One region of the Streptomyces sp. NPDC003691 genome, then DNA from elsewhere that is predicted to be linked to it. Evidence: riboswitches for the same ligand, from Rfam matches in the RefSeq annotation. Region 1 holds a riboswitch; each other region holds the start of a gene.
What was found. Region 1 has a riboswitch for cyclic di-AMP ahead of ACWDR0_RS05660 (M23 family metallopeptidase). Riboswitches for the same ligand answer to the same signal wherever they lie in the genome.

Region 2: it holds a riboswitch for cyclic di-AMP, as region 1 does, so the genes downstream of both, ACWDR0_RS27455 (M23 family metallopeptidase) here and ACWDR0_RS05660 (M23 family metallopeptidase) in region 1, are expected to answer to the same signal.
Region 3: it holds a riboswitch for cyclic di-AMP, as region 1 does, so the genes downstream of both, ACWDR0_RS20805 (C40 family peptidase) here and ACWDR0_RS05660 (M23 family metallopeptidase) in region 1, are expected to answer to the same signal.
Region 4: it holds a riboswitch for cyclic di-AMP, as region 1 does, so the genes downstream of both, ACWDR0_RS14120 (transglycosylase family protein) here and ACWDR0_RS05660 (M23 family metallopeptidase) in region 1, are expected to answer to the same signal.

Annotation. Positions count from the first base shown of each region.
Region 1 is NZ_JBSFNQ010000007.1:93,257-100,376, forward strand. It holds gene ACWDR0_RS05645 (bifunctional acetate--CoA ligase family protein/GNAT family N-acetyltransferase) at 1-1,266, opposite strand, end outside; gene ACWDR0_RS05650 (HPr family phosphocarrier protein) at 1,477-1,758, shown strand; gene ACWDR0_RS05655 (GntR family transcriptional regulator) at 2,086-2,799, opposite strand; gene ACWDR0_RS05660 (M23 family metallopeptidase) at 3,168-3,989, opposite strand; cyclic di-AMP (ydaO/yuaA leader) riboswitch at 4,003-4,165, opposite strand; gene ACWDR0_RS05665 (M16 family metallopeptidase) at 4,443-5,840, opposite strand; gene ACWDR0_RS05670 (M16 family metallopeptidase) at 5,837-7,120, opposite strand, start outside.
Region 2 is NZ_JBSFNQ010000077.1:51-7,170, forward strand. It holds gene ACWDR0_RS27450 (SGNH/GDSL hydrolase family protein) at 24-815, opposite strand; gene ACWDR0_RS27455 (M23 family metallopeptidase) at 993-1,991, opposite strand; cyclic di-AMP (ydaO/yuaA leader) riboswitch at 1,997-2,146, opposite strand; gene ACWDR0_RS27460 (tyrosine-protein phosphatase) at 2,595-3,407, shown strand; gene ACWDR0_RS27465 (DUF6126 family protein) at 3,574-3,753, opposite strand; gene ACWDR0_RS27470 (XRE family transcriptional regulator) at 3,853-4,452, opposite strand; gene ACWDR0_RS27475 (aspartate aminotransferase family protein) at 4,571-5,986, opposite strand; gene dxs (1-deoxy-D-xylulose-5-phosphate synthase) at 5,983-7,120, opposite strand, start outside.
Region 3 is NZ_JBSFNQ010000043.1:63,315-70,434, forward strand. It holds gene ACWDR0_RS20795 (ATP-dependent Clp protease proteolytic subunit) at 215-874, shown strand; gene ACWDR0_RS20800 (hypothetical protein) at 871-1,191, shown strand; cyclic di-AMP (ydaO/yuaA leader) riboswitch at 1,540-1,700, shown strand; gene ACWDR0_RS20805 (C40 family peptidase) at 1,704-2,183, shown strand; gene ACWDR0_RS20810 (ATP-binding protein) at 2,351-2,806, opposite strand; gene ACWDR0_RS20815 (8-amino-7-oxononanoate synthase) at 3,329-4,492, opposite strand; gene bioB (biotin synthase BioB) at 4,719-6,047, shown strand; gene ACWDR0_RS20825 (adenosylmethionine--8-amino-7-oxononanoate transaminase) at 6,040-7,120, shown strand, end outside.
Region 4 is NZ_JBSFNQ010000023.1:49,940-57,059, reverse strand. It holds gene ACWDR0_RS14145 (GtrA family protein) at 1-59, shown strand, start outside; gene ACWDR0_RS14140 (SurA N-terminal domain-containing protein) at 240-896, shown strand; gene ACWDR0_RS14135 (nucleoside triphosphate pyrophosphohydrolase) at 973-1,941, shown strand; gene ACWDR0_RS14130 (cytochrome P450 family protein) at 2,426-3,724, shown strand; gene ACWDR0_RS14125 (transglycosylase family protein) at 3,820-4,830, shown strand; cyclic di-AMP (ydaO/yuaA leader) riboswitch at 5,119-5,296, shown strand; gene ACWDR0_RS14120 (transglycosylase family protein) at 5,300-6,004, shown strand; gene eno (phosphopyruvate hydratase) at 6,453-7,120, shown strand, end outside.

The sequences.
Region 1 (7,120 bases):
CGCGTGCGGCGCGAGGGAGGCGTTGAGGCGGACGGCCTCGGCATTGTTGATGACCCCGAACGAGTTCGGGCCGATGATCCGCATCCCGTACGAACGGGCCTGCCGTACCAGCTCCCGCTGCCGCGCCCGCCCGGCCGCCCCGCTCTCCGCGTATCCGGCGCTGAGCACCACCAGGCCCCGTACCCCCGCCTCGCCGCAGTCGGCCACCACCTCCGGCACCCGCTCGGCGGGCACCGCGACGACCGCGAGGTCCACCGGCCCCCCGGCCGCCGCCGCGCCGTCCGGTCCGGTGATCTCGCGTACGGAGCGGAACGCGGGCACCCCGTCGACCTCTTCCCGGCCGGCCGGGAAGGCGCGGTTCACCGCGTACGTACGGCCCGTGTACCCGGCGGCGGTCAGATCGCGCAGCACCGTCCGGCCCAGCCCGCCGGGCGCCCTCCCGACTCCGACGACGGCGACGCCGCGCGGGGCCAGCAGCCGCTGTACGGACCTGGCCTCGGCCCGGTGCTCGCGGGCGCGCTGGACCGCGACGGACTCCGCGGTGGGTTCGAGGTCGAGCGTCAGATGGACGGTGCCGTCCTCGAAGGTGCGCCGCTGGGTGTACCCGGCGTCCCGGAAGACTTTGATCATCTTGTTGTTGGCGGGCAGCACCTCCGCGGCGAACCGCCGGATGCCCCGCTCCCGGGCCACCGCCGCGATGTGCTCCAGCATCGTCGAGGCGATCCCGCGCCCCTGGTGCGCGTCCTGCACCAGGAACGCCACCTCGGCCCCGTCGGCCGGCGCGCTCGCGGGCCGCCCCCGGCGGTCGATCCGGTCGTAACGGACGGTCGCGATGAACTCGCCCCCGACGGTGACGGCGAGCCCCACCCGGTCGACGAAGTCGTGATGGGTGAACCGGTGGACGTCCTTGGCGGACAGATGGGGGTAGGGCGCGAAGAAGCGGTAGTACTTCGACTCGTCCGACACCTGTTCGTAGAAGCTCACCAGACGCTCGCCGTCCGCTGCGGTGATCGGCCGGATCCTGGCGGTCGCGCCGTCCCTCAGTACGACGTCCGCCTCCCAGTGGTCGGGGTAGTCGTGCCCGTCCCCGGCCCCGCCCCGGCCCTCTTCGCCGCCCCCGCCCGCCGCGCCGGACCCGGCCTCACCTGCGGCGGGACCCGGCGCCCCGGGGTCCGCCCCGGTGCCGCGGCCCCGGCCCCCGTCGTTGTCCCGGGGCCCCCGGGGGTCCCCGCTCTCGTCCCGCTCGGCGTCCCGCTCGGTCTGCATGGCAGAAAGCGTACGGCGCGGCCGCGGAGCGCGACGGGCCCGGCCGGACCTTCGCCGGGCGCCACCGCCCGGTCACGGCTCGCGACGGCCGCCGGACAGGGGCACTCTGGGGTGCACGGCCCGCTCCGGGACCGGCACGAGCACCCGGGGCGCCGTGAGACACTGACCGTGAACTGGTCTAGACAACCACTGAACGTGAAGGGCAACACCATGGCTGAGCGCCGCGTCAACGTCGGCTGGGCCGAGGGCCTGCACGCCCGCCCCGCTTCCATCTTCGTCCGTGCCGCCACGGCCTCCGGCGTTCCGGTGACGATCGCCAAGGCCGACGGCTCCCCGGTCAACGCGGCCTCCATGCTCGCCGTGCTGGGCCTGGGCGCCCAGGGTGGCGAGGAGATCGTCCTCGCCTCGGACGCCGACGGCGCCGACGCCGCGCTGGACAAGCTTGCCAAGCTCGTCGCCGAGGGTCTTGAGGAGCTTCCGGAGACGGTCTGAACCGACTCACCGGCTCCGCCCGGCAGCCGCGGCCTTCCGCGGCCCCGTGAATTCAGGCGCTGATCCCCGACGGGGGATCGGCGCCTGTTCTGTTCCCCGGCCCGCCCCCACCGCTTTCCCGCTATCCGTACGGGCCTCCGCATCCGCTCCGGAAATCCGGCACAGAAAACGGCAAAAGGACGCGCCCCGGCGCCCGGGAAAACAAAAGCAACTCCCCCGCCCTTTCTACCGCCGCCGTGTTAAATGCGATCGCGTCTTGTGTTGACGGAATGTTGCGGGGCCCGGCATACCGCCGGTCTCAGCGGCGGCCGCCGGATGCCGCGGGGCTCAGCCGCGGCGGCTGCCGGAACCCGCTTCACCGGCGCCCGGCGCCACCCCCGCGTACGGCACCCCGGCGCGCGCCGCGTGCCCCACCGGGAACCGCAGCCGGTGCGCGTCCGCCGCGCGCTCCGCGTGCACCGCCGCCAGGGCCCGCGCCCGCTCCGGGTCCCGCCGGCCCACCGCGTCCACGATCGCCCCGTGCTCGGCCCACGACTCCACCGGCCGGCGGAACCCCGGCTCCACCGCGTACATCCAGGCGATCTTTCGGCGCAGCGGCGTCAGCAGGGCGATCAGCCCGGGGGCGGCGGACGCCTGGGCGAGCGTCTCGTGGAACCAGTCGTCCAGCGACCGCAGCTCCCCCACCCTGCCCCGGGCCGCCCGCTCCTGCCCCAGCCGCACCAGCCCGCGCAGTACTTTCAGATGCCCCGCCGTACGGTGCCGGGCGGCCCGGGCGGCCGCCAGCGGCTCCAGCAGGGCCCGGATCTCCAGCAGATCGGCGGCCTCCCGCTCGTCCGGTTCGGCCACGCACGCCCCGGCGTGGCGCCGGGTGGTCACGAAGCCCTCGGACTCCAGGGTCCGCAGCGCCTCCCGCACCGGTACCCGGGAGACCCCGTACCGCCGGGCGAGCTGCTCCTCCGTCAGCCGGCCGCCGCGCGGGAAGACCCCGGAGACGATGTCGTCGCGAATCGCCCTGCAGACCGATTGCGCGGGAACCCGCATACCCGTACCTCCGCTGTGATCCGGACGTGTCGACGAACCAACGCACACCAGCGCACACCAATGAACACCGGCACACGCCGACGAACACCGACGAATACCGGTGGAAGCCGACGAGCACCGGTGGACGCCGGGGTGCACCGATGAACGCGAACAAACGCGAGGGACACGTTCGCCCGCATTTCCCGTACGACTCTATGCCAGCGGGCCGGATATTCCGACACCCCCGATAAACCGTGGATATCTTCCGGCCAACCGGATTCGCCGGATACCCGGATCACCCGGGGACCGCCCCTGTGGCGCCCCGGCCCGGAAAAGCCGGACGCCCCGGCGCGGGGCGCCGGGGCGTTCGGAAGGCGAGAAGGGAGCCGTCAGAGCTTGACGCCCTTGCCGCGCAGATAGGCGACCGGGTCGATGTCCGAGCCGTACTCGGCGCCGGTGCGGACCTCGAAGTGGAGGTGGGCGCCGGTGGAGTTCCCGGTGGAGCCCGCGCGGCCGATCTGCTGGCCGGGCATCACGGTCTGCCCCGCGGAGACGGAGACCGACGACAGGTGCGCGTACTGCGTGTACGTACCGTCGTGCATCTTGATGACCACGTTGAAGCCGTACGCGCCGCCCCAGCCCGCCTCGACGACGGTGCCCGCGCCCACCGAGACGATCTTGGTGCCCATCGAGGCGTGGAAGTCGATGCCGGTGTGGGTGCCCGAGGACCAGAGCGCGCTGTTCGCCTCGTACGAGGTGGTGACCTGCGAACCGGCGACGGGGGCCTGGTAGGTGTTGAGCAGCTTGCGCTCGGCCTCGCGGGCCGCGCGCTCCCGGGCCTCCCGCTCCGCCTTCGCCCGGGCCTCCGCCTCGCGCTTGGCCTCGGCCTCCGCCTGGGCGCGGGCCACGGCCTGCTGCTTCTGGGCGTGCGCCTGGTCGGCGACCTGGCCGGAGAGCGAGTCGGACGCGGAGAGCGGCTGGAGCCCCGGCTGTTCGGCGGCGAGGATCTGCAGGGTGCCCGTGTCCTCGGCGCTCAGGGTGCCCGGGTCGGCGTCGCGGTCCCGGCCGTCGCCGTCGGCGGCGAACGCGGGGGCGGCGAGGGTGCCGATGACGCCGGTGGTGGCGAGGGTCGCGGCCCCGGCGATGCTCGCGCTGCGGCGCGTCATCCGGCTCGGGCCACGGTGCTTCCCGCTGGATCGGGCAAACGCCATGAAGAGGCTGGTCCTTTCCTTCCTTCTCGCCTACCGGGTTAGCTGACGGGTTCGGAGAGAGGAAGGTCTCCTACGGCTCCTCCGCGGGCTGCGGAGGCTCCGATTCACCCCGGTGGGGACATGGGTCCCCGGCTCCCCAGGGCTCGCGCCCGGCGGGGACTCGGCGATGGCTGTCCGTGCCGCGGTTTGCGGCGCCTGCCGGCGAACAGCCGCACCGACGCTAGGCGGACGGCATGTCGATCACCAAACAAACAGGCCTCTTTGTTGTTCATGCCACAGCCCATGCCGGTCAACTTCCCACCAAAACGGACATCTGACGGCACGGAGCCCCGGGCGCCGCGCGACGTGCGCAACACCCGGGGCTCCGCCGTACGGCCAACGCCGTACGAAGCACCGGAACTCCGGAGCACCGGGACTCCGGCGCTCCGGACCCAGCGGCTGAGGGAGACTCCGTCAGCCCTTGACCACGGTCACGTCCCCGATGCCCAGCTCGCGGACCGGACCGGCGATCTCCGAGGCGTCACCGACGAGCACGGTCACCAGCCGGTCGACGGGGAACGCGCTGACGACCGCGGCCGTCGCCTCGACCGTGCCGGTCTGCGCCAGCCGGGCGTACAACTCGCCCTGGAAACCGTCGGGCAGGTGCTGCTCCACCTGGTCGGCGAGGGTGCCCGCGACCGAGGCCGCCGTCTCGTACCGCAGCGGGGCGACCCCGACCAGGTTCTGTACGGCGACATCGCGCTCGGCATCGGTGAGGCCCTCGGCGGCGAGGGTGCGCAGCACCTGCCAGAGGTCCGCCAGCGCCGGGCCGGTGTTGGGCGTGTCGACCGAGCCGCTGATGCCCAGCAGCGCGGCGCCGGAGCCGTCCGGGGCGGAGCACAGCACCTGGGCGAAGGCCCGGACGCCGTACGTGTACCCCTTCTCCTCGCGCAGCACCCGGTCCAGCCGGGAGGTGAGGGTGCCGCCGAGGCAGTAGGTGCCGAGCACCTGGGCCGGCCAGACCCGGTCGTGCCGGTCGGCGCCGATCCGCCCGATCAGCAGCTGGGTCTGGACCGCGCCCGGCCGGTCCACGATGATCACGCGGCCGGTGTCGTCGGCGGTGATCTCCTCCCGCGGGCGGGGCGCCGCGGTGTCGCCCTGCCAGGTACCGAGGGTTTCGGCGAGCAGCGCGTCGAGGTCGACGCCGGTCAGATCGCCGACGACGACCGCCGTGGCGGTCGCGGGCCGGACATGCGCTCCGTAGAAGGCCCGGACGGCGGCGGAGTCGATCCGTGCCACGGTCTCCTCGGTGCCCTGACGGGGGCGGGAGATCCGCAGCGGGGCCGGGAAGAGGCTGCGGTACAGCTCCTTGGCGGCGCGGCGGCCGGGGTTGGCCGTCTCGTGCGGGATCTCGTCCAGCCGGTTGCGTACCAGCCGTTTGATCTCGCCGTCGTCGAACGCGGGGGCGCGCAGCGCCTCGGCGAGCAGCCCGAGGGCCTTGGGCAGCCGGGAGACCGGCACCTCCAGGGAGACCCGGACACCGGGGTGGTCGGTGTGTGAGTCAAGGGTCGCCCCGCAGCGCTCCAGCTCGGCGGCGAACTCCTCGGCGGACCGTTTGTCGGTGCCCTCGGACAGGGCCCGGGCCATGATCGTGGCAATGCCGTCGAGGCCCTCGGGCTCGGCGCCGAGCGGGGCGTCGAGGTTGATCTCCACGGCCACGACCTGCTGGCCGGGGCGGTGGCAGCGCAGCACGGTCAGACCGTTGGGGAGGGTGCCGCGGTCGGGCGCGGGGAACGCCCACGGGGTGGGCTCCCCGGACGCGGGCCGGGGGTGGAAGTCCATCGTGGTCAGCGGCTCGGCGGCGTCGGTCACTGGTCCGCACCCTCTTCTGCGTCGTGGTCGGTCTCGTTGGTGCCGTCGGCGTCCGCCCCGGCCTCGGCGCCGGGCACGGGCTCGTACACCAGCACCGCGCGGTTGTCGGGGCGCAGCCGCGCCGCGGCGATCTCGCGGACCTCGTCGGCGGTGACGGAGAGCACCCGCTGCACGGCCGTCAGGGCCAGCTGGGGGTCGCCGAAGAGCACCGCGTAACGGCAGAGTTCGTCGGCGCGGCCCGCGACGGTGCCGAGCCGGTCCAGCCATTCGCGCTCCAGCTGGGCCTGGGCGCGCTCCATCTCCTCGGCCGTCGGGCCGTCCGCGGCGAACCGGGCCAGCTCCTCGTCGACGGCGGTCTCGATCTCCGCCACCTCGACCCCGCCGGACGTCTTCACGTCCAGCCAGCCCAGCGACGGGGCACCGGCCAGCCGCAGCAGGCCGAAGCCGGCCGCGACGGCGGTCTGGTCCCGGCGCACCAGGCGGTTGTGGAGCCGGGAGGACTCCCCGCCGCCGAGGACGGTCAGGGCCACGTCGACCGCGTCGCACTCGCGGGTGCCGTCGTGCGGCAGCCGGTAGGCGGCCATCAGGGCGCGGGCGGGCACCTCCTCCTCGACGACCTCGCGGAGCTGCCGCCCCATGACCTCGGGCAGGGTCCCGTCGCGCGGCGGCTGCTTGCCGTCGTGGGCGGGGATGGAGCCGAAGTACTTCTCGACCCAGGCCAGGGTCCGCTCCGGGTCGATGTCGCCGACGACCGACAGCACCGCGTTGTTCGGCGCGTAGTAGGTGCGGAAGAAGGCGCGGGCGTCCTCCAGGGTCGCCGCGTCGAGGTCGGCCATCGAGCCGATGGGGGTGTGGTGGTACGGGTGGCCCTCGGGGTAGGCCAGGGCCGTCAGCTTCTCGAACGCGGTGCCGTACGGCACGTTGTCGTACCGCTGGCGGCGCTCGTTCTTCACCACGTCGCGCTGGTTCTCCATCGACTCGTCGTCGAGGGCGGCCAGCAGCGAGCCCATGCGGTCGGCCTCCAGCCAGAGCGCCAGCTCCAGCTCGTGCGTGGGCATGGTCTCGAAGTAGTTCGTGCGCTCGAAGCTGGTGGTGCCGTTGAGCGAGCCGCCGGCGCCCTGCACCAGTTCGAAGTGGCCGTTCCCCTGGACCTGCTTCGAGCCCTGGAACATCAGGTGCTCGAAGAGGTGGGCGAGGCCGGTGCGGCCCTTCACCTCGTGGCGCGAGCCCACGTCGTACCAGAGACAGACCGCGGCGACCGGGGTCAGGTGGTCCTCTGA
Region 2 (7,120 bases), on a different contig from region 1:
CGGCCGCGGGACGGACGGGAGACTCAGAGCGGCAGCAGATCGGGCCGCTTGGCCTCCACATGGTCGCCCGAGCTCTCGCCGCGCAGCCGCCGGCCGATCCACGGCACGAGGTACTCCCGCGCCCACTGCACATCGTCGCGCCGTACTTCGAGGGTGCCCCGCACCGGCGGGGGCGGCCACGGCTGGTCCGGGTCGGCCGGTACCGGCAGCCCCAGGACCTGGGCGGCCCGCAGCGCGACCCGGGTGTGCCCCTCGGCCGACAGATGGAGCCGGTCGGGGTCCCAGGCCCGGCGGTCCTGCACGGTGCGCAGGGACCACAGGTCGAGCACCGGGCAGTCGTAGCGGTCGGCGATCGCCCGGACATGCGCCGTATACGTGGCGATCTTGCCGCGCAGATGGCGCAGCACCGGCACGTCACGGGTGTCGAATCCGGTGGTCACCATGACCGTGCCGACGGCGCCGGTCAGTTCGGCGACGGCGCGTTCGAAGCGCTCCGCCACATCGTCCGGGTCGCTGCCGGGCCGGATGATGTCATTGCCCCCGGCACAGAACGACACCAGGTCCGGGGCGAGTTCCTTCGCCCTGGGCACCTGCTCCTCGACGATCTGGTCGAGGAGTCTGCCGCGTACGGCGAGATTGGCGTACCGGAAGGTGTGCTCCGGTCTGCGGTCGGCGAGCAGGACCGCGAAGCGGTCCGCCCAGCCGAGGTACGCCCCGTCGGGCCCGGGGTCCCCCACGCCCTCGGTGAAACTGTCACCGATCGCCGCGTACGACCCGATTCCGCCTTGGTCATATGTTCTCGAATCGTCTGCCACGGATTCATCCTCTCTCCGCGGATGTGACCTACGCGACCGTAGGGAGGGGTTGACGGACCGTGATCTATCACACCGTGATCCCCGCGGCGGGTGGGAATACGCGGAAATCCCCCGCAACACCGGGGTGTCGCGGGGGATTTCGGAGTGCCGGGGTGCCCCGGCCGCGGTCCTGACGGATCAGAGGGAGACGCCGTGGCTGCGCAGATGCGCGACGGGGTCGATATCGGAGCCGTAGGACGGTCCGGTGCGGACCTCCAGGTGCAGATGCGGGCCGCTGGAGTTGCCGGTCGAGCCGGAGAGGCCGATCTGCTGTCCGCCGGTGACCGTCTGGCCCGCGGAGACGGAGAGGGAGGAGAGGTGGGCGTACTGCGAGTAGGTGCCGTCGGTGTGCTGGACGACGACCTCGTTGCCGTACGCGCCGGCCCAGCCCGCGGAGACGACCGTGCCGGGGCCGATCGACCGGACGGAGGTGCCGGTGGGCACCGCGAAGTCGACACCGGTGTGGTAGCCGCTGGACCACATGGCGCCGGAGACCCGGTACTGGGTGGTGACCTGGGCACCGGCCAGCGGGGCGGCCCAGGCGCCGGAGGCGGTCTCGGCGGCGGGCGCCGGCTCGGACTCGGCGGCCGCGGGGGCCGCCTTCTCCGCGGGAGCCGGAGCGGCCTTCTCGGCGGGGGCCGGGGCGGCGGCGCGGGACTCGGTGCGCGAGGCGCGCTCGGCCGGAGCCTCTTCCGTGCCCGTGTCCGTGTCCGTGCTCTTGTCCTTGTTCTCGTTCCCGGCCGGGGCGGCGGGGGCGGCCTCGCCGTCCAGGGCCAGCTTCAGGCCGGGGTGGATCAGGGACGGGTCGTCGCCGACCGCGGTCCGGTTGTCCGCGTACAGCTGCTGCCAGCCGCCCTCGACGCCCTGCTCGAAGGCGATCTTGGACAGATGGTCGCCGGTGACCACGGTGTACACGGCGGATCCGGCGGGCTTCGCGGCCGCGGGCTGCGCGGCGGCGGTTGCCGGAGCGGCCGCGACGGCGGCGGCCGGGGCCGCGGGAGCGGTCCGTTCGGCGGCGTGGGCGCCGGTGGCCCCCATCAGAGGCAGGGCGATGGCGGCTCCGCCGGTACCGGCGGCCACGATTCCACGAGTGATGACCGTCGACTTGGGACGGCGGTGCTTACCCTTTCCGGGCATGGCGCGTTTCCTCTCCGGCGCCTGCGAGGTGAGCTGTCGGGTTCGGGCGGGAGGTGCCCGGTCGCGCACGGCGACTTCACCCCGAGCCGGCCGGTCTCCCGGTCGGCGGACTACCTGGGTCCCCCGCTCCTGCCACGTGCTTCGGGTGATGGTTCCGGACGGTGGCAGGATTCGGCGGTCCGACCGGAGTGCGGTGACCGTAAACCGGCCATGACGACGGGAACAAGCCATACCTCGGCTCAGTGGGCGTCACCGATCTTGGGGCCCGGCGGAGCCGGTGACCCTCCGTGGGCACCACCCCGTCAACTCCCGCGGGGCACCCGGATACCCCTCCGGGCCCGCTCCGGGGCCACCGCCACACACCGTCACGATTGTGATCCTGCTCATGAGTGTCCCCCATCTCCCAACGAGACAGGGCAAGTTCCAATGAAGCGAGCATGTAGTGGCATGAGAGACATTACGGACAGATGGCAAGGGTTTGCCGTAACCGGCGGAAGGTCACGGCCGACAGAATGATTGCCTGAGGAATCGATGTCGTATCGTCGGCTTTACGCCACCGTCGGCGACCGGCGCCGGCGGCTGTGACTCCACAGGGAGCCAGTAGTGACGCAGCAGGTGCCGCAGGTCCCGTCGACCGAGCCCGAACTCGCGGGGATCCGCAATTTCCGCGATGTGGGCGGGCTGCCGACGGCCGACGGCCGGGCGGTGCGGTACGGACGGCTCTACCGCAGCGGCCATCTGGCCCATGCCACCGAAAGCGACACCGCCTTCCTGACCACGCTGGGGCTGCACACCGTCTTCGACTTCCGGAACGCGGCCGATATCCGGCTGGAGGGCCCCGACGTGGCCCTGCCCGGCGTGCGGAACCTGAACCTCCCGCTGAGCGACCCGGCGGACGGCGCCGAGTTCTGGCAGGTCGTCCGGCAGGGCCGGCTGGAGCGTCTGCGGTCGATGCTGGCGGAGGGCCGGGGGGCGCAGCGGATGGTGGAGGCGTACCGGTCGATCATCTCCGGGCGGACGGCCGAGCACAGCCGGGTGCTCCACGCCATCGCCGGGGACAGTGTCCCCGCGCTGATGCACTGCGCGGCGGGGAAGGACCGGGCGGGGCTGTCCGTCGCGGTGACCCTGCTGGCGGTCGGGGTGGAGCGGGACGCCGTCGAGGCGGACTATCTGAAGTCGAACGATCCGCACCGCCGCTACCGGGTGAGCCGGGCCGATGACGCGCCCGAGGGGATGTCGCCCGAGGTGATGGAGCTGCTGAGCCCGCTGTTCGACGCGCGCTCGGAGTATCTGCACGCGGCCTTCGAGACGGTCGACACGCTCTGGGGCGGCACCGAGCACTATCTCTCCGAGGGGCTCGGCCTCTCCGGCGCGACCCGGGAGAAGCTGCGGGAGAGGCTGCTCGGCACGGAGTGACCGGGAGCACCGGCCGCGCGGGCCGGGGTGCCGCCCCGGGAACCGGGCGCCGGAGCCGCGGCGCGCCCGGGCCGGACCGGCCCGGATCCGCCGGTACGGGGCCGGGGGCGGCACGGACCGGGGGCGGTACGGGGCCGGTCGGCCGGCCCCGCCCCCGGAGGGGCCGTTACTTCGCCCCGACCTCGAAGAGGAGGTAGAGGAAGCCGGCGAAGACATGGCCGACCACCAGATAGGCGAAGAGCCGGATCCAGATGCCCTTCGGGAACTTGCCCTCTTCGTTCCTGGCGGCCTTGGCGCCGCCGGAGGGGGCCGGGGTGCCTTCGGACGCGGTGGGGTTCTCGACCATGACGGCCTCTGCTTTCTCCGGCGCGGGCGCCGGGTTTCCTCCGGCACGGGGCCGGATCGCATCTGCACGGACGGGGAGGCGCCGCGGGGGCGCCCGGCCTCAGAAGTGCGGATGGAAGATGTCGGGGCTCTGGAGCAGCGTGTGGACGAAGATCATCTCGGCGCCGTCGCGGGTGGCGGCGGCGATCCGGTGCGGGGTCAGCGAGTCGTAGTGGGCGCTGTCGCCGGGGCCCAGCTCGTGGACGGTGTCGCCGAGGCCGAGCCGGACCCGGCCGTCCAGGACGTAGAGCCACTCCTCGCCGGGGTGCTGGCGGACCAGCTCGCCCTGGGCGCCGTACGGCACGATCAGGCGGAGCGTCTGCATGGCCCGTCCCGGGCTGCCGACCTGGTGGTACGTCCAGCCGTCGGCCTGGGAGGGCTCCCGGCTGCCGGCCCGGATCACGGGGTCGTGTTCGGGCGCGGACTCGCCGAGCAGCTCGGCGACTGTCGTACCGTAGATCCTGGCGAGGCCGAGCAGCATCGGCAGCGAGGGCTGCCTGCGGCCGGTCTCCAGCCGGGACAGATGCGCGGGCGACAGTCCGGCGCGGTGCGCGGCGGCCTCCAGCGTGAGCCCGCGGCGGCGGCGCAGGTCGCGCAGCCGGGGTGCCACGTCCGGCAGGGCGTCGGGCGCCTCCCCGGTGGCGGAACCGCCGGGCGCCATGGATCGGGGGTCCGGGGGATGGCCCCCGGGAGGACTCTGCATAGGTCCATTGCGCCAGGAAAATGCCTCCGAGGCAAGTTTCTTGCCCCAGAGGCAAAAACTCCCCGATCGTATGATCTCAGCGCTGGGTCACTGCCTGCTTGACCAGCGTCTTTCCAAAGTCCCAGAGCAGTCCGCCCCCGGCGTGGGCCTCGTCCATGACCGCGGTGAAGGCGGTGACAAAGCGGTCGACCTCCGGCTCCCCGATGGTCAGCGGCGGGATCAGTTTGATCACTTCCAGATGGTCTCCGGAGACCTGGGTGAGGATCCGGTGCCGGTGGAGCAGCGGAGCCACCACGATCTGGGCGAAGAGTCCCTTGCGGGCCGCCTGGAGCATCGCCCAGCGGCCGCGCAGGGCCAGTGAGCGGGGGCGGCCGAACTCGATGCCGGTCATCAGCCCCCGGCCGCGTACCTCGTGGAGGAGTTCGTACCGGTCGACCAGGGCACCGAGGCGGCTGCGGAGCAGGTCGCCGGTGGTCCGGGCGCGGGCGACCAGGCCCTCGTCCTCGATCACCGAGAGGACCGCGAGCCCGGCGGCCATGGCCTGGGCGTTGGAGCCGAAGCTGGCGGAGTGCACCAGCACCCGGTCCATCGAGGAGTAGACCTTCTGGAAGATCCAGTCCCTGCCGAGGGTGGCGCCGACCGGCACATAGCCGCCGGAGAGCGCCTTGGCCACACAGACGAGGTCCGGTTCCACCCCCGGTTCGTGCTGGTAGGCGTAGAAGTCCCCGGTCCGGCCGAGCCCGGTCTGGACCTCGTCGGCGATCAGCAGGGCCTTGTGCCGGTGGAGCAGCTCCTGGGCGGCGGGCAGGTAGCCCGGCGGTGCCTCGTGGACGCCTTTTCCCTGGATGGGCTCCACCACCAGGGCCGCCACATCGCCCCGGGCCAGCTCGCGCTCCAGGGCCGCCAGATCGCCGAGAGGGACGGCGGTGTCCGGCAGCAGGGGGGCGAAGCCGTCGCGGAAGCCGGATTCGCCGTTGACGGAGAGGGAGCCCGCGGTCAGTCCGTGGAAGGCGTGGTCGCAGTAGAGGACCCTCGGCCGTCCGGTGGCGTACCGGGCGAACTTCAGGGCGGTCTCCACCGCCTCCGTACCGCTGTTGGAGAAGAACACCCGCTCCAGATGGGGGCTGTACGCCAGCAGCCGCTCGGCGAGCAGTCCGGGCAGCGGCGGGCAGTCGAAGCGGGTGAGGTCGGCGAGGGAGGCGTCGACGACGTCGTGCAGCGCCTTGCGGACGACGGGGTGGTGGCGGCCCACGCCCATCACCCCGAAGCCGGCGAGCATATCCAGGTACTCGTTGCCCTCGGCGTCCCAGAAGTACGCGCCCTCGGCCCGTTCGTAGGTGCGGTCGAAGCCGATGGTGCGCAGCATCCGCGGCAGCTGGGGGTTGAGGTGGCGGGCGTGCAGGGCGTACCGCTCGCCGCCGCGTTCGGCCAGCAGTCCGGCGAGGTCGAAGCCGCCTCCGGGGGCGGCGGGCCGGTGCGGCGGTGGGGTCATGGTGCGGTCTCCTCCTTGGCTTCTGCGATGTCCTCGGCTGCCTCGGGTTCCTCGGCTGCTTCGGCTTCCCCGGCCGCTTCGGCTTCCTTCACCGCCAGTACGGCGCTGATCCGGCCGGCGATCTCCACCGGGGTGAGTCCGATATCGGCGAGCACCTCGCCACGTTTGGCGTGAGCGAGGAACTGCTCGGGAATGCCGTACGTCCGCACCGGGACATCGACGCCCGCGTCGCGCAGGGCCTGGGCGATCGCCGCGCCGACGCCCGCGCTGCGGCAGTTGTCCTCGACGACGGCGACCATCCGGTGGCCCGCGGCCAGCGGTACCAGTGACTCGTCGACGGGCTTCACCCAGCGGGGGTCGACGACCGTACAGCCGGTGCCCCGGGCGGCGAGGAGGTCGGCGGCCCCCAGACAGACGGGGGCGAGGGCGCCGACGGAGACCAGCAGCACGTCCCGGGTGCCGGTGGCGGGCTCCCGCAGGACGTCGGTGCCGCCGATCCGGGCGACCGCGTCGATCCGGGGTCCGGCGGTCTCCTTGGGGAAGCGGAGCACGGTGGGCGCGTCGTCGACGCCGACGGCCTCCCGCAGCTGCTCCCGGAGCTGGCGGGCGTCGCGGGGCGCGGCGATCCGCAGCCCGGGGACGACCTGGAGGACGGACAGGTCCCACATGCCGTTGTGGGAGGCGCCGTCCGTGCCGGTGACGCCCGCCCGGTCCAGGACGAAGGTGACACCGCAGCGGTGCAGCGCGACATCCATCAGGACCTGGTCGAAGGCCCGGTTGAGGAAGGTGGCGTAGACGGCGACGACGGGGTGCAGTCCGGCGGTGGCCAGACCGGCGGCCGAAGCGGCCGCGTGCTGTTCGGCGATGCCGACGTCCCAGACCCGGCCGGGGAAGCGTTCGGCGAACCGGGTGAGGCCCACCGGATGGAGCATGGCCGCGGTCACGGCCACCACATCGGGCCGTTCCTCGCCCAGTTCCAGCAGGGCGTCGCCGAAGACCGCGGTCCAGGTGGGGCCGGTGTCGGGGCTGAGCGGGGCGCAGGTCAGCGGATCCATGGCGCCGACCGCGTGGAAGCGGTCGGCCTCGTCCTCCAGGGCGGGCGGATAGCCGCGGCCCTTCTCGGTGAGGCAGTGC
Region 3 (7,120 bases), on a different contig from region 1:
GCTTAATCGGCGCCCCCGGCGGCCACACGCCCCGGACGCAGTCCCGGCGCGCGGCCGCCACTCCGCTCGCTCAGCGCGAAATCCCCCTCCCCACCTGGCACTTCACCTCTCCTTCCAGTCGCTCGGCCACCATCTTCACTCTGTACGTCCTGTACATTTTTTACGGATGCGGGCCGGTGGCCGCCGCCCGCCCAGGCCCGAGGAGAGGTACGTCATGAACCGCCCCGTCGCCCGCCCCGCCGCCCGCTACGTGCTGCCGCAGTTCACCGAGCGCACCTCGCGGGGCACCCGCACCCTCGACCCGTACAGCAAGCTGCTGGAGGAGCGGATCGTCTTCCTCGGCACCCCGGTGGACGACACCGCGGCCAATGACGTGATCGCCCAGTTCCTGTATCTCGAATACGCCGACCCCGACCGGGACATCGCCCTCTACCTCAACTCCCCCGGCGGCTCCCCGAGCGCGATGCTGGCGATTCACGACACGATGCAGGCGGTGACCTGCGAGGTGGAAACCACCTGCCTCGGACAGGTCGCGGCGGCCGCGGCACTGCTGCTGGCGGCCGGGACCCCGGGCAAGCGGATGGCCCTTCCGGGCGCCCGGGTGGCGCTCCGCCAGCCCGCGCTGGACGAACCGGTGCGGGGCACGCCGTCCGATCTGGAGATCGAGGCGCGGGAACTGCTGCGGGTGCGCGCACTGACGGTGGATCTGCTGGCCGGGTACACGGGCCGGGAGCGGGACCGGGTCGCGGCCGATCTGGAGCGGGACCTGTTTCTCGACGCGGCGGGCGCCAGGGAGTACGGACTCGTGGACCATGTGATCGGCAGCCGCAAGGCCCGGGGAACCGCGGGCGCGCCCGCCGGCGGCCCGCGGTGACGCCGGCGGCACCGCGGCCCGAACAGCCGCCGCTCCCCGCGCTGACCCGCGCCGAGGCCGAGCTGATCGACGCCTATCTCGCCGTCGCCGATCTGGTCGGCCGGATCAACCCCACCCGCTCCGAGCACACCTACGGCGCGCTGCGCGCGGCCCAGGCCCTGGTGAGCCGGTCCGCCGAACTCCGGGACGCGCTGACCCTGATGCACCGGCGCGGGGAGAGCGAGCTGCACAACGCCACGCTTGCCCACGCACTGCGCGTCCTGGACGGCGAAAGGCGGACATTACGGGTCACGATTCCACCCGGCACTCCGCGCTGACGGTTCGCCGTCCACTCGTCAACCGCCGTTCGAGTGGGATATCACCTCCCTCAATCGGTGGAGCCGAACCCGCGGTAACACCTACCGTCGAGTTGCGACGGAACGACGATCCCTCTAGCGGAAAGTCCTACTCCCGCGCTGGTACGGGGCCCTGTGGCCGCCCTTTCCGGGCGTCGAGCCAGGGCGTGTTCATACGAACGGCGCATTCGTGTTGAAACTCACATATCGCCGTTTTGACTTCGAAATCCGGCAGTCGGTGGGTCAAGATCCCTGGGACGACAAGCCCCCGTCACCTCGGCGGGGCGGTCCGGGCGGACGCCGAGTCCTGCCGCCGTTCCGGACTACTGGTCGACAGAAGTGCATCGGCAGGAGTGGAGGACCCAGGCAGTACGGAACAGCCGGAGCGATCGATCCGGAGGTTCCTCGGGGTGAAGCCGCGTCAGCGGCCGGGCACCTTCGTCCGCCCGAACCCGACAGGTCATCCTTCACAGGCGGCTGACGAAGGGTTGCGCATGAATGCGCAGAAAAACGTCCCGTCCCTGCTCGGCCGGGCGGGCGCGGTGTCCGCTCTGACCGTCGCGGCACTCGGCGCCACGATGCTGGTGCCGGGCGGTACGCCCGAGGCACAGGCCGCTGCCACGGCGCACGCGGGGAAGGCTCTGAAGGTCGCCGCGTCCAAGAAGGGGGCTCCGTACAAGTACGGCGCGGCGGGCCCGTCCCGGTTCGACTGCTCGGGACTGACGGTCTACTCGTTCAAGAAGGCGGGCAAGAAGCTCCCGCGGACCGCTCAGCAGCAGTACAACAAGACCCGCAAGATCTCCGCGAAGTCGCGGAAGGCGGGCGACCTGGTGTTCTTCCACGGCGGCGGGGGTGTCTACCACGTGGGCATCTACGCCGGAAAGGGCAAGATCTGGCACTCGCCCAAGAAGGGGTCCTGGGTGAAGCTGGACAAGATCTGGAGCAAGAGCATCTCGTACGGCAGGGTTCGCTGACGGCCGGCAGAGCCGAGGCGGTGCCGGGGGCCCGGGACGGACGTCCCGGGCCCCCGGCCGTCCGTCACCCGCCCCCGGCACCGCGGTACGGTCCGCGGGGGCACCCGGCCCGGATCCCCGCGGCTGAAACCCCGGTCCTGCCTCCGGGCCCCTGCCGGAGCGGCCGCTCAGGGTCGGCCGGGGCCAGTCGGGGGTGCGGCGGCGGACGGGTTCCACGGCAGGGCGCTCCAGACCGTCTTGCCGCCCTCCGGCGTCGGAGTCACCGTCAGCCGGCCGCCGCTGTGGGCGGTGAGGCTGCGCACGATGACCATGCCCCGCCCGTTGTCCTGGCGGACGGCCGCGGGCAGCCGCTGCGGCCAGCGCGGATGGCTGTCCGTCACCCCGATCCGCAGTTCCTCGTCCCGCTCCAGCAGCAGGGTCACGGTGAAGGTGGGCGACTGGCCGAAGGTGTGCTGGACCGCGTTGGTGGTCAGCTCCGAGACGATCAGCCGGACGGTGTCCAGGGCGTCCGACTCCTCGGGCAGCCCCCACTCGGCGAGTACGCCCGTCACATGTCTGCGCGCCACCGACACCGAGGCCGGGTCGCTCGGCAGGGTGATCGAGCTCTCCAGGAGATCTGCCATGGCGACGCCGTCCTTTCCACCCGCGGCCGTGCTGTCCGAGTCGAAGCGGAGGCATGCGCGGACGGCCACGGCTCGCGCTGAGCGCCGGACTTCCCCATCCTCCCGCCGCAGGCACGATCCGCCAAGATCTGCGGACAACAGTCGCCCGAAGCGGTGAACTCTGCAACGCAAGACCGTTTTTAGCCATGCCGGGGCGCTTTGTCTACCCTCCGGCTGGACGGGACCGGCCTCCGGCCGGGCCGGGCAGGCGCTCCGGCCGGGCTCGGCGCCCTCTGCCGTCTCCCTCCGGCGGGCCGGAGCCTCCGGGCGTTCCCGGCCCGACGGCGGCCCCGTGCCCGGCCGGTTCCGGCCCTGGGCACATCCGGCGCGGGCGGGCGGCGGGGCCGTCGGGGCGCGGCCCGCCACCCGGACCCGTCCTCGGCCGGTTCCCGTACGTCCCGCTCCGGCCCGGAGTCTCACAGCCCGGAGTCCAACGGACCGGAGCGGGCCGCAGCAGGCCGGGCCGGAACCGCCCCGCGGCGGTCAGGGGGCGGGGTGGGACGCGCCCGGCGGGGCCGTGCGGACGACCGTCGCCACCGCCGCCGCGAGCTGTTCGTCCGTCAGGTCCGCACGGGCCGTCAGCCGCAGCCGGGAGATCCCGTCGGGCACGGACGGCGGCCGGAAGCAGCCCACCAGAAGCCCGGCCGAGCGGCAGTCCGCCGCCCAGCCCACGGCGGCCTCGGGTGAGGGCGCCCGTACCGACACCACGGCCGCGTCCGGCCGGGCGGCCGTCAGACCCGCCGCCGTCAGTCCGCCGTGCAGGGCTCTGGCGGCCGCCCGCACCCGCGCCGCGCGCTCCGGCTCGCGCGCCAGGATCCGCAGGGACTCCCGGGCCGCGCCGACCGCCGCCGGGGCCAGTCCGGTGTCGAAGATGAACGTCCGGGCGGTGTTCACCAGATGGCGGACGACCCGGGCCGGGCCCAGCACGGCACCGCCCTGGCTGCCCAGCGATTTGGAGAGCGTGACCGTGGCCACCACGCCCGGCGCGCCCGCGATCCCGGCGGCGTACGGGGTGCCGCGACCGCCCTCGCCGAGCACGCCGAGGCCGTGCGCGTCGTCCACCAGAAGCCCGGCGCCCCGCCCGGCCGCGATCCGGGCCAGCTCGGCGAGAGGCGCCGCGTCGCCGTCGACCGAGAAGACCGAGTCGGTGACGACCAGCGCCCGCTGCCCGGGACGGGCGTCGAGGATCTTCCGTACGGCGGACGGCTCGCCGTGGGCGGCGATCTCGGTCTCCGCCCGCGCCAGCCGGCAGCCGTCGACGATGGACGCATGGTTGGCCGCGTCCGAGACGATCAGCGCGCCGCGCCCGCTCAGCGCCGTGACGGCGGCCAGGTTCGCCGCATATCCGGACGCCAGCACGAGCGCCGCCTCGAAGCCGCAGTAGGCGGCCAGTTCGCGCTCGAAGTCGGCATGCAGCTCGGTGCTCCCCGTGACCAGCCGGGAGCCGGTGGAGCCCGCGCCCCAGTGGTGGGCGGCGGCCGCGGCCGCGGCGGTGACCCCGGGATGGCGGCTCAGCCCCAGATAGTCGTTGCCCGCGAGATCGAGCAGCGCGGAACCGGCGGCGCGGGGCCGGAGCGTCCGGGTCAGCCCGGCGCGCTCCCGGCGCGCGGATTCCTCGTCGAGCCAGCCGAAGGGGTCCTCGGGCATGGTGGTGTGCTCCCCCGCTTCTTCTCGTCCGGCTGCTCAGGCTGCTACGGCGGCGTGGCCGGCGACCGGTGGCGGCTCTGTCCCGCGCCGGTGCTTTTGTAGGCAGCGCACAGAGGCTAACCGGGTGCGCTCCCGCTCCACATGTGGTCATGCACACACTTCGCCGAAGGTCTGTTGTGAGATTCCGACTTTCCCGCGGACAGCTCCTTAGGCCAGGATCGGCGCCATGGAGCTTCTCGGCAGACTGGTGGAGAAGGGGCTGCGGCGCGAGCCGCCGACCCGGGACGAGGCGCTGGCGGTACTGGCGACCTCCGACGACGACGTGCTCGACGTGGTGGCCGCGGCGGGCCGGGTGCGCCGTCAGTGGTTCGGCCGCCGGGTGAAACTCAACTATCTGGTCAATCTCAAGTCCGGGCTCTGTCCCGAGGACTGCTCGTACTGCTCGCAGCGGCTCGGCTCGACCGCAGGCATCCTCAAGTACACCTGGCTGAAGCCGGAGGAGGCGTCGCAGGCCGCGGCCGCCGGGGTCGCGGGCGGCGCCAAGCGGGTCTGTCTGGTGGCGAGCGGGCGCGGTCCGACGGACCGCGACGTGGACCGGGTGTCGCGCACCATCGAGGCCATCAAGGAGGGCAACGAGGGCGTCGAGGTCTGCGCCTGTCTCGGTCTGCTCTCGGCGGGCCAGGCGGACCGGCTGCGCGAAGCGGGCGCCGACGCGTACAACCACAACCTCAACACCTCGGAGTCGACGTACGGGGAGATCACCACCACCCACACCTACGCGGACCGGGTGGACACCGTGCGGCAGGCGCAGACGGCAGGTCTCTCGGCCTGCTCCGGGCTGATCGCCGGAATGGGCGAGACCGACGAGGACCTCGTCGACGTCGTCTTCGCGCTGCGCGAGCTGGACCCCGACTCGGTCCCGGTGAACTTCCTGATCCCCTTCGAGGGCACGCCCCTGGCGAAGGAGTGGAACCTCACCCCGCAGCGCTGTCTGCGGATCCTGGCGATGGTGCGGTTCGTCTGCCCGGACGTGGAGGTACGGATCGCGGGCGGCCGCGAGGTCCATCTGCGGACCCTCCAGCCGCTGGCGCTGCACCTGGCCAACTCCATTTTCCTCGGCGACTACCTCACCAGTGAGGGACAGGCCGGCCGGGCCGATCTGGACATGATCGCGGACGCGGGCTTCGAGGTGGAGGGCGCCGGTACGACGACGCTGCCCGCGCACCGGTCCGACGGGCGCTCGGGCTGCGGCTCGCAGCAGGCCGGGGGCGCGACCGCGGGCTCCGGATGCGGCCCGGCCGGGGACACCGGCTCGGGCTGCGGCTCCGGCTGCGGTTCCGCGTGCGGTGCGGTCTGCGGCCACGGCGCGGAAGCCGGGGCCGGTGCAGGGGCAGGGGCCGGTGCAGGCTGCGGCGTACCCGCGGCGGCCGGTGCGGCCGCGGGGAGCCCCCCGGACGCCGGTACGGACCGGCCGGCCCCCGGTGCCGTACCGCGCACGGATCTGGTGACGGTACGCCGCCGGGGCGCGGGTACCGAGGTGGCGCCCAATGCCTGAACTGCCCGTCCGGGAGCTGCTGGCGCTCGACCGGGCGCACGTCTGGCATCCGTACGCGCCCATGCCGGGCCGTACCGATCCCCTGGTCGTCGCCTCGGCGTCCGGGGTGCGGCTGCGCCTCGCCGAACCCGTCCACGGCCGGGACGAGCTGATCGACGGCATGTCGTCCTGGTGGTCGGCGCTGCACGGCTACAACCACCCGGTCCTCAACGAGGCCGCGCGCGGCCAGCTGGACCGGATGAGCCATGTGATGTTCGGCGGGCTCACCCACGAGCCCGCCGTACGGCTCGCCGCCCGGCTGGTGGAGATCACCCCGGAACCGCTGCGGCACGTCTTCTTCAGCGATTCGGGCTCGGTCTCCGTCGAGGTCGCGGTGAAAATGTGCCTCCAGTACTGGCGCTCGGCCGGCCGCCCCGCCAAACAGCGGCTGCTGACCTGGCGCGGCGGCTACCACGGCGACACCTGGCAGCCGATGTCGGTGTGCGATCCCGACGGCGGGATGCACCAGCTCTGGTCGGGTGCGCTGCCGGAGCAGATCTTCGCCGACGCGCCGCCGCCCGGATTCGACGCGTACGACGAGACGTACGCCGCCCATCTGCGGGACACCGTGGCCCGCCACGCGCACGAGACGGCCGCGGTCGTCGTGGAGCCGGTGGTACAGAACGCGGGCGGGATGCGGTTCCACTCCCCCGCCTATCTGCGCGTGCTGCGCGAAGCCTGCGACGAGCACGGCGTACTGCTGGTCTTCGACGAGATCGCCACCGGCTTCGGCCGTACCGGGACACTGTTCGCCGCCGAACACGCGGGCGTCTCACCCGATGTGATGTGCCTGGGCAAGGCGCTCACCGGCGGCTATCTCTCGATGGCGGCGACCCTGTGCACTCCGGAGGTCGCCGACGGCATCTCCCGCGGCGAGTTCCCGGTACTGGCGCACGGCCCGACGTTCATGGCCAATCCGCTGGCCGCCGCGGTCGCGGACGCCTCCGTCGGACTGCTGCTGGAGCAGGACTGGGCCTACCAGGTCAAGCGCATCGAGACCGGGCTACGGGAGGGGCTCCTGCCCCTGGCCGAAC
Region 4 (7,120 bases), on a different contig from region 1:
CGGGGGAGCGCGGCGAGCCGAAGCCGCCGGAGCCGGTGGGCTCCACCGAGCGCCGCTGAGGGACCGGGCGGCCCGCCGCTTCGGGCGGCCTCGTCCGTATCTTCCGTATCCCCCGCATCGGGCGCCTCGTTGGACCAAAACAGTCGCGGTGAAGTAGTGGCCCCCGTCCCGCCGACTGCCTACCATCGGTCACCGCAGGACTTTGTGACTCGTCGCACAAACCTCGTCTGGAGGCTCCTTTGCACCGCCGTCGTCGCACCGCGATCTCCGTCTCCGCCGCTCTGCTCGTCGCCGCTCCCCTTCTCACCGCCTGCGGCAACGAGGCCCACCCGGGTGCCGCCGCCGTCGTCGACGGCAAGCGGATCGAGGTGTCCACGCTCCAGGCCCGGGTCGCGGACGTCCGCGCCGCCCAGGAGAAGGCGCCCCAGGGCGCGGAGATGATCGCGAACACCGGCCAGCTCGGCCGGGCCAAGCTCTTCGACCTGCTCGTCGACGAGGTGGTCAGAAAGGCCGCCGACGACGCGGGCGTCACGGTCACCCGCAAGGAGTTGCAGCAGGCCCGGGCCGCCTATGCCGAGCAGGCGGGCGGCGAGCAGGCGCTGGCCGCGACCTTCCTCCAGCAGCGCGGCGTCGCCCCCGACCGGGTCGGCGAGGTCGTCGAGCGCGAGCTGCTGATCGGCAAGCTGGCCGAGTCCATCGGCGCGGCCGACACCCCCGACGGGCAGCAGCGGCTCAACGCGGTCTTCACCAAGGCCGCCGAATCCCTCGACATCGATGTGAACCCGCGGTACGGGGCCTGGGACAACAAGAAGCTGGAGCTGGGCGAGTACCGGGCGCCGTGGATCACCCAGCTCACCAAGCAGGCACCGCCGGCCGACGCCGAACCCACCGCCTGACCGCTCGCCGTCGGCCGCTCGCGGGGAGTGGGGTGCGGGGAGCGGGGCGGGGCGGGCGCCGGGGTAGGTTCGGGGGGTGACCTCCAACAACCCCGACGGGCGCATCGTCCTGCTCACCACGAGCCACCGGGTCGCTCCCGGGCTGCTGTCCTGGCCCGCGTGGGGCGTCCTGCGCGAGGCGGGCCGGGTGCTGTGCGCCGACCCCGGCCATCCCCAGCTGCCGTACCTCCGCGAGGCCGGGGTGGAGGTCGGGATCGCCGATCCGGACGCGCCCGCGCTGGTGGCCCTCTGCGCCGGGGGTACGACGGTCGTCGTCCTGGTCTCCGGCGAGGGCGACCGGGCGCTGACCGACGGCCTCGCCCGGCTCGCCGGCTCCGGCCGCGGCGGGATGCCCGATCTGGAGCTGCTGCCCGGCTCCTACGATCTGCCCGGCGCCCGGCTCCTCGACCTGGTCCAGGTCATGGACCGGATCCGGGTGGAGTGCCCGTGGTCGTCCGTGCCGACGCACCGGGACCTCGCCAAGTACGCCATCGAGGAGGCGTACGAGCTGGTCGAGGCGATCGAGGGCGGCGACCGCGACGAGCTGCGGGAGGAGCTGGGCGACGTACTGCTCCAGGTCGTCTTCCACGCCCGGATCGCCGAGGAGGACCCGGCGGAGCCGTTCTCCGTCGACGATGTCGCCGCGACGATCGTGGCGAAGCTGGTCCACCGGCATCCGCACGTCTTCGGCGACGAGGAGGCGGAGACGCCGGAGGACGTACGGCGGATCTGGCTCCGCACCAAGGCGGAGGAGAAGCACCGGGGCTCCGTCACCGACGGCATCCCCCTCGGCCAGCCGGGCCTGGCGCTGGCGGCGAAGCTGGCGTCCCGGGTCCGGGTCGCGGGGCTGGACGTCCCGCTGCCGAGGGGTGAGGGCGTGGGGTACGAGCTGCTCGCCCTCGCGGTCGCGGCGGAGGCGGAGGGCGTGGACCCGGAAGCCGCCTTGCGGGCAGCGGCCCGCACCTACCACACCACCATCCGCACCCGGGAATCCCTCCCGCAGTAGCCCCGCCCCCCTCGCCGGGCCCGGGCCCGGAGTCCCCCGGGCCCCGGCCCCGGAGCGCCCGCCCCTGCCGATGGCCCCGGGCAGGGCCGCCCGGAGTGCCCGTCTCCTGCCGATGGCCCCGGGCCGGGACACCTGGGGCTCCCGCCTTCTGCGAGAAGGCTTGAGGAGAAGTACCCAGGGGCGCGGGGAACTGCGCGACAAGCCACAGGCGGCGCGCGGCCGACGAAACGGCCGGACCGGCAACGGTCTCTCTTCGCCGTACGGCGAAGGCGGCTCTCCCCCGCGGGGGAGACCGTAGGGGTTGCGGAGAGACCGTCGGCCGCGGGCCGTCGTGGGCCGTTCGCGCAGTTCCCCGCGCCCCTGGGCGCATGGTCCCAAGCCCCTTGGAATGGGCGGGACACCCCGGGGGCTCGGGAACACCCAGGGCCCCGGGGCGCAAGGCCCCGGACCGCCCCACGCGCCCCGCAGGGGATAGCGTCGGGGGGTGAGCGCCCATCCCCCCTCCCGTCCCCCCGAAGGGGACCGGCCCGAACTCTTCACCTGGGAGTTCGCCACCGACCCGTACCCCGCCTACGCCTGGCTCCGCACCCACGCCCCCGTGCACCGCACCACCCTCCCCAGCGGGGTCGACGCCTGGCTGGTGACCCGGTACGCCGACGCCCGCCAGGCGCTCGCCGACGCGCGGCTCTCCAAGAACCCGGTGCATCACGACGAGCCCGCGCACGCCCGCGGGAAGACCGGGATCCCGGGCGAGCGCAGCGCCGGGCTGATGACGCATCTGCTGAACATCGACCCGCCGGACCACACCCGGCTCCGCCGGCTCGTGACGAAGGCGTTCACCCCGCGCCGGGTCGCCGCCTTCGAGCCGCGGGTGCAGGAGCTGACCGACCGGCTGATCGACGGCTTCGCGGCCCGCGGCAGCGCGGACCTGATCCACGAGTTCGCGTTCCCGCTGCCGATCTACGCGATCTGCGATCTGCTCGGGGTGCCGCCGGAGGACCAGGACGACCTCCGGGACTGGGCGGGCATGATGATCCGTCACGGCGGCGGCCCGCGCGGCGGTGTGGCCCGTGCCGTGAAGCGGATCCGCGGCTATCTCGCCGAGCTGATCCACCGCAAGCGGGAGCACCTCGGCGCCGAGGACACCGACGACGATCTGATCTCCGGTCTGATCCGGGCCAGCGACCACGGCGAGCACCTCACCGAGAACGAGGTGGTCGCGATGTGCTTCGTACTCCTCTTCGCCGGTTTCGAGACGACCATCAACCTGATCGGCAACGGGGTCCACGCGCTGCTGCGCCATCCGGAGCAGCGGGCACGGCTCCAGGAGTCCCTCGCCGCGGGGGAGACCGCGCTGCTGGCGACGGCCGTGGAGGAGCTGCTGCGCTACGACGGCCCGGTGGAGATGGCGACCTGGCGGTACGCCAGGGAGCCGCTGGCCATCGGCGGCCGGGAGATCGCGGCGGGCGATCCGGTGCTCGTGGTGCTGGCGGCGGCCGACCGGGACCCGGAGCGCTTCGACGGGCCGGATGTTCTGGACCTCGCGCGGCGTGACAATCAGCACCTCGGATACGGGCACGGCATCCATTACTGCCTGGGTGCGCCGCTGGCCCGGCTGGAGGGACAGACCGCGATCGCGACCCTGTTGCGCCGCCTTCCCGACCTGCGGCAGGCGGTGGATCATCACGATTTGCGCTGGCGCGGCGGCCTGATCATGCGTGGACTGCGCACCCTTCCGGTGGAGTTCACACCGACCGGAAATGACGCATCGTCATATTCGTGATCCTCGCGTGATCTCCGCTGCATCGACTTGTGACAAGCGTTCGAGTGCGGCTACGTTCACCCCCGTCTCAGCCGTCACGCGAAAGGCAGCACCGCATGCTCTCCGGGAATGGTCGACATCGCCGTCCTCGACAGGCACCGGCCCTGGTCGTCGCAGCGGGGGTGACGGGGTCCGCGATCGCGATCCCGCTCCTCGGCGCCACCTCGGCATCCGCCGCTGATTCCGCGGCCTGGGACCGGGTCGCGGAATGCGAGAGCGCAGGTCAGTGGACCGTCAACAACGGCAACGGCTACTACGGCGGGCTCCAGCTCTCCCTGGAGACCTGGGTGGCGTACGGCGGCAAGTCCTACGCCGACCGCCCCGACCTGGCCAGCCGCTCGCAGCAGATAGCCGTGGCGGAGAAGGTGCTCGCCGCCGAGGGCGCCAAGGCGTGGCCGTCCTGCGGGACGGTGTCGGGTCTCGGCGCGGCCGCGGGCTCCCCGGACGCCACGGCCGGCCCGGGCGGCGCCGACCCGGTGCCCGGCGGTCCGGCCGCCGGACGTACGGACGCGGCGAAGGGTGACGCCCCGGCCGACCCCCCGAAGGCCGGGGAGAAGGTGCCGGGCAGCTCCGTCACCCCGCCCGCCGGGCCGGTGGAGAAGAAGGAGGCGCCGGGCAAGCCCGCCGCCGACGGCACCGGCAAGCACCGCGGCGCCCCCGCGGCCGACGAGACCGCCCCGGCGGCCCCGTCGGGTACGGCCGGTACCGGCACGGGCGCCCCGAAGGACCCCGGGACCCCGGGCGTGGACACGGTCGACCCGTCCCGCGCCTCCGGCCCCGACCGCACCTCCCGGTCCGGCGAGGAGGTCCGTACCGATGCCCTGAACCAGGGCGATCAGGGCGGTACGGGCATTCCGGCCAAGACCGGCAGTGCGGACGGTACGGGTGAAGCCGGGCAGGCCGACGGCAGCTACACGGTCCGCTCCGGCGACAATCTCTGGGCTATCGCCGAGGAGAAGAAGGTCCCCGGCGGCTGGCCGGCGCTCTATGAGGCCAACAAGGAGGTCGTCGGTACTGATCCCGACCTCATCCTGCCTGGCCAGAGCCTTGATCTCCAGGCGAAGTAGCCCCCGGGGCACCGAAACTGACGCCCTATTTTGCTGGCATATGTCCGTTTCTGTGTAAGTGAGACATGAGTCTCTTCGCTCCGGGCGTTGCCCCCGCTCTTCCGGAATCCTGCATTCCGTGTGTCACCTGCGGAAATACCTGTTTCCGGAGGGGCGGGATGGGCGTTTTGACCCTGATGTTCCGTCTTTGAAGAACCGGGACGCCTGTGACTACGGTCTGGACCGCTCGCCAAAGCGGGCACCGCTGACCGTCACGCCGAATCCTGCCGTCGGTCGGGGGGAACAGTCGTCGCGAGAGCGCCGAAGGCAGGAGCGGGGGACCCAGGTTTGTGCCGGTCCCGTCCGCTGCCCGTGAGGGCGGTGGACACCCGGCTTGGGGTGAAGCCGTACGACGCGAGCCGTACGGCCGGGCACTCACTGCGCCCGAACCCGACAGCTCACCTCGCAGGCGTCGGTGAGGAGATCCACCATGCTGTTTTCCAGCAAGGGCAAGCACCGCCGCCCGTCCAAGGCCGCCCGCTTCGCCGCCTTCGCCGGCATCACCACCGCCGCCATCGCCGCCCCGATCATGGGCGCCACCTCCGCCTCCGCCGCCACGGCCGCCGAGTGGGACAAGGTCGCCCAGTGCGAGTCCGGCGGCAACTGGTCCATCAACACCGGCAACGGCTACTACGGCGGCCTCCAGTTCTCCAGCTCGACGTGGGCCGCCTTCGGTGGCACCCAGTACGCCTCGAACGCGCACCTGGCCTCCAAGGCCCAGCAGATCGCGATCGCCGAGAAGACCCTCGCGGGCCAGGGCAAGGGCGCCTGGCCGAAGTGCGGTGTCGGCCTCTCGAACACCCCGTACGGTGGTGCCGCCGCCGAGCAGGCCCCCGCGAAGCAGGAGCAGCCGAAGCAGCAGGCCCAGCCCGCGCAGCCGAAGCAGGAGCGTGCCGAGGCCCCGACCACCCGCTCCGAGCGCGCCGCGGCCCCGGCCCCGGTGAAGTCCCAGGCCCCGGCCAAGGGCTTCGAGAAGGGCGACGGCGAGTACGAGGTCAAGGCCGGCGACACGCTGAGCAGGATCGCCGACGCCGAGCAGGTCGAGGGCGGCTGGCAGAAGCTGTTCGAGCTGAACAAGGACATCGTCGACGACGCCGACGTCATCTTCCCGGGCCAGCTGCTCGACCTGAGCTGACCCCGCCGTCCGGATCCCGGGCCGGCCGCTCCCTGAGGGGGCGGCCCGCGCCCGGCCGCCCGGACCCGGGCCGGTCCTCCCCGGAATCGGCCCCTCCAGGACCCGGACCGCGGCTCCCCCCTGCGGTCCACCCCCCACGGGTCCGACCCCCCGCACCCCGGGCCGGCGCGCTTCCCCCGTACGCGCCGGTCCGGGGTTCCTGCTGCCCCCGCCGACTGCTCCGTACGGCCCCGGGAAAACACCTCCGTGCACCCGTCTGAGCGAACGGAGGCGCAGGTGAGAACCCTTACTCATCGGTAGGTAAGCGGCTTTTGCCCACCACCGCAGTTCTTCGCACTCTTTTTCGTCCCAGGGGGCGGGCATCGGCGGGCCGACGCCCCCCGTCCGGTTAGGCTCTTGGCGCAAGGCCCAAGAGACCCGCACCCCACGCGTCACATCCCAGAAGGAGATGCTCGTGCCGTCCATCGACGTCGTCGTAGCCCGGGAAATCCTCGACTCCCGGGGCAACCCCACGGTCGAGGTCGAGGTCGGCCTCGACGACGGGAGCACCGGCCGCGCCGCCGTGCCCTCCGGAGCCTCCACCGGCGCCTTCGAGGCCCTGGAGCTGCGCGACGGGGACCCGAACCGCTACCTCGGCAAGGGCGTCGAGAAGGCCGTCCTCGCCGTCATCGAGCAGATCGGCCCCGAGCTGGTCGGCTACGACGCCACCGAGCAGCGCCTGATCGACCAGGCGATGTTCGACCTGGACGCGACCCCCGACAAGTCGTCGCTGGGCGCCAACGCCATCCTCGGTGTCTCCCTCGCCGTGGCGCACGCCGCCTCCGAGGCCTCCGACCTGCCGCTCTTCCGCTACCTCGGCGGCCCGAACGCGCACCTGCTGCCCGTTCCGATGATGAACATCCTCAACGGCGGCTCCCACGCGGACTCCAACGTCGACATCCAGGAGTTCATGATCGCCCCGATCGGCGCGGAGTCCTTCTCCGAGGCGCTGCGCTGGGGCACCGAGGTCTACCACACCCTCAAGAAGGTGCTGAAGGGCCGCGGCCTCTCCACCGGCCTCGGCGACGAGGGCGGCTTCGCCCCGAACCTCGGCTCCAACCGCGAGGCCCTGGACCT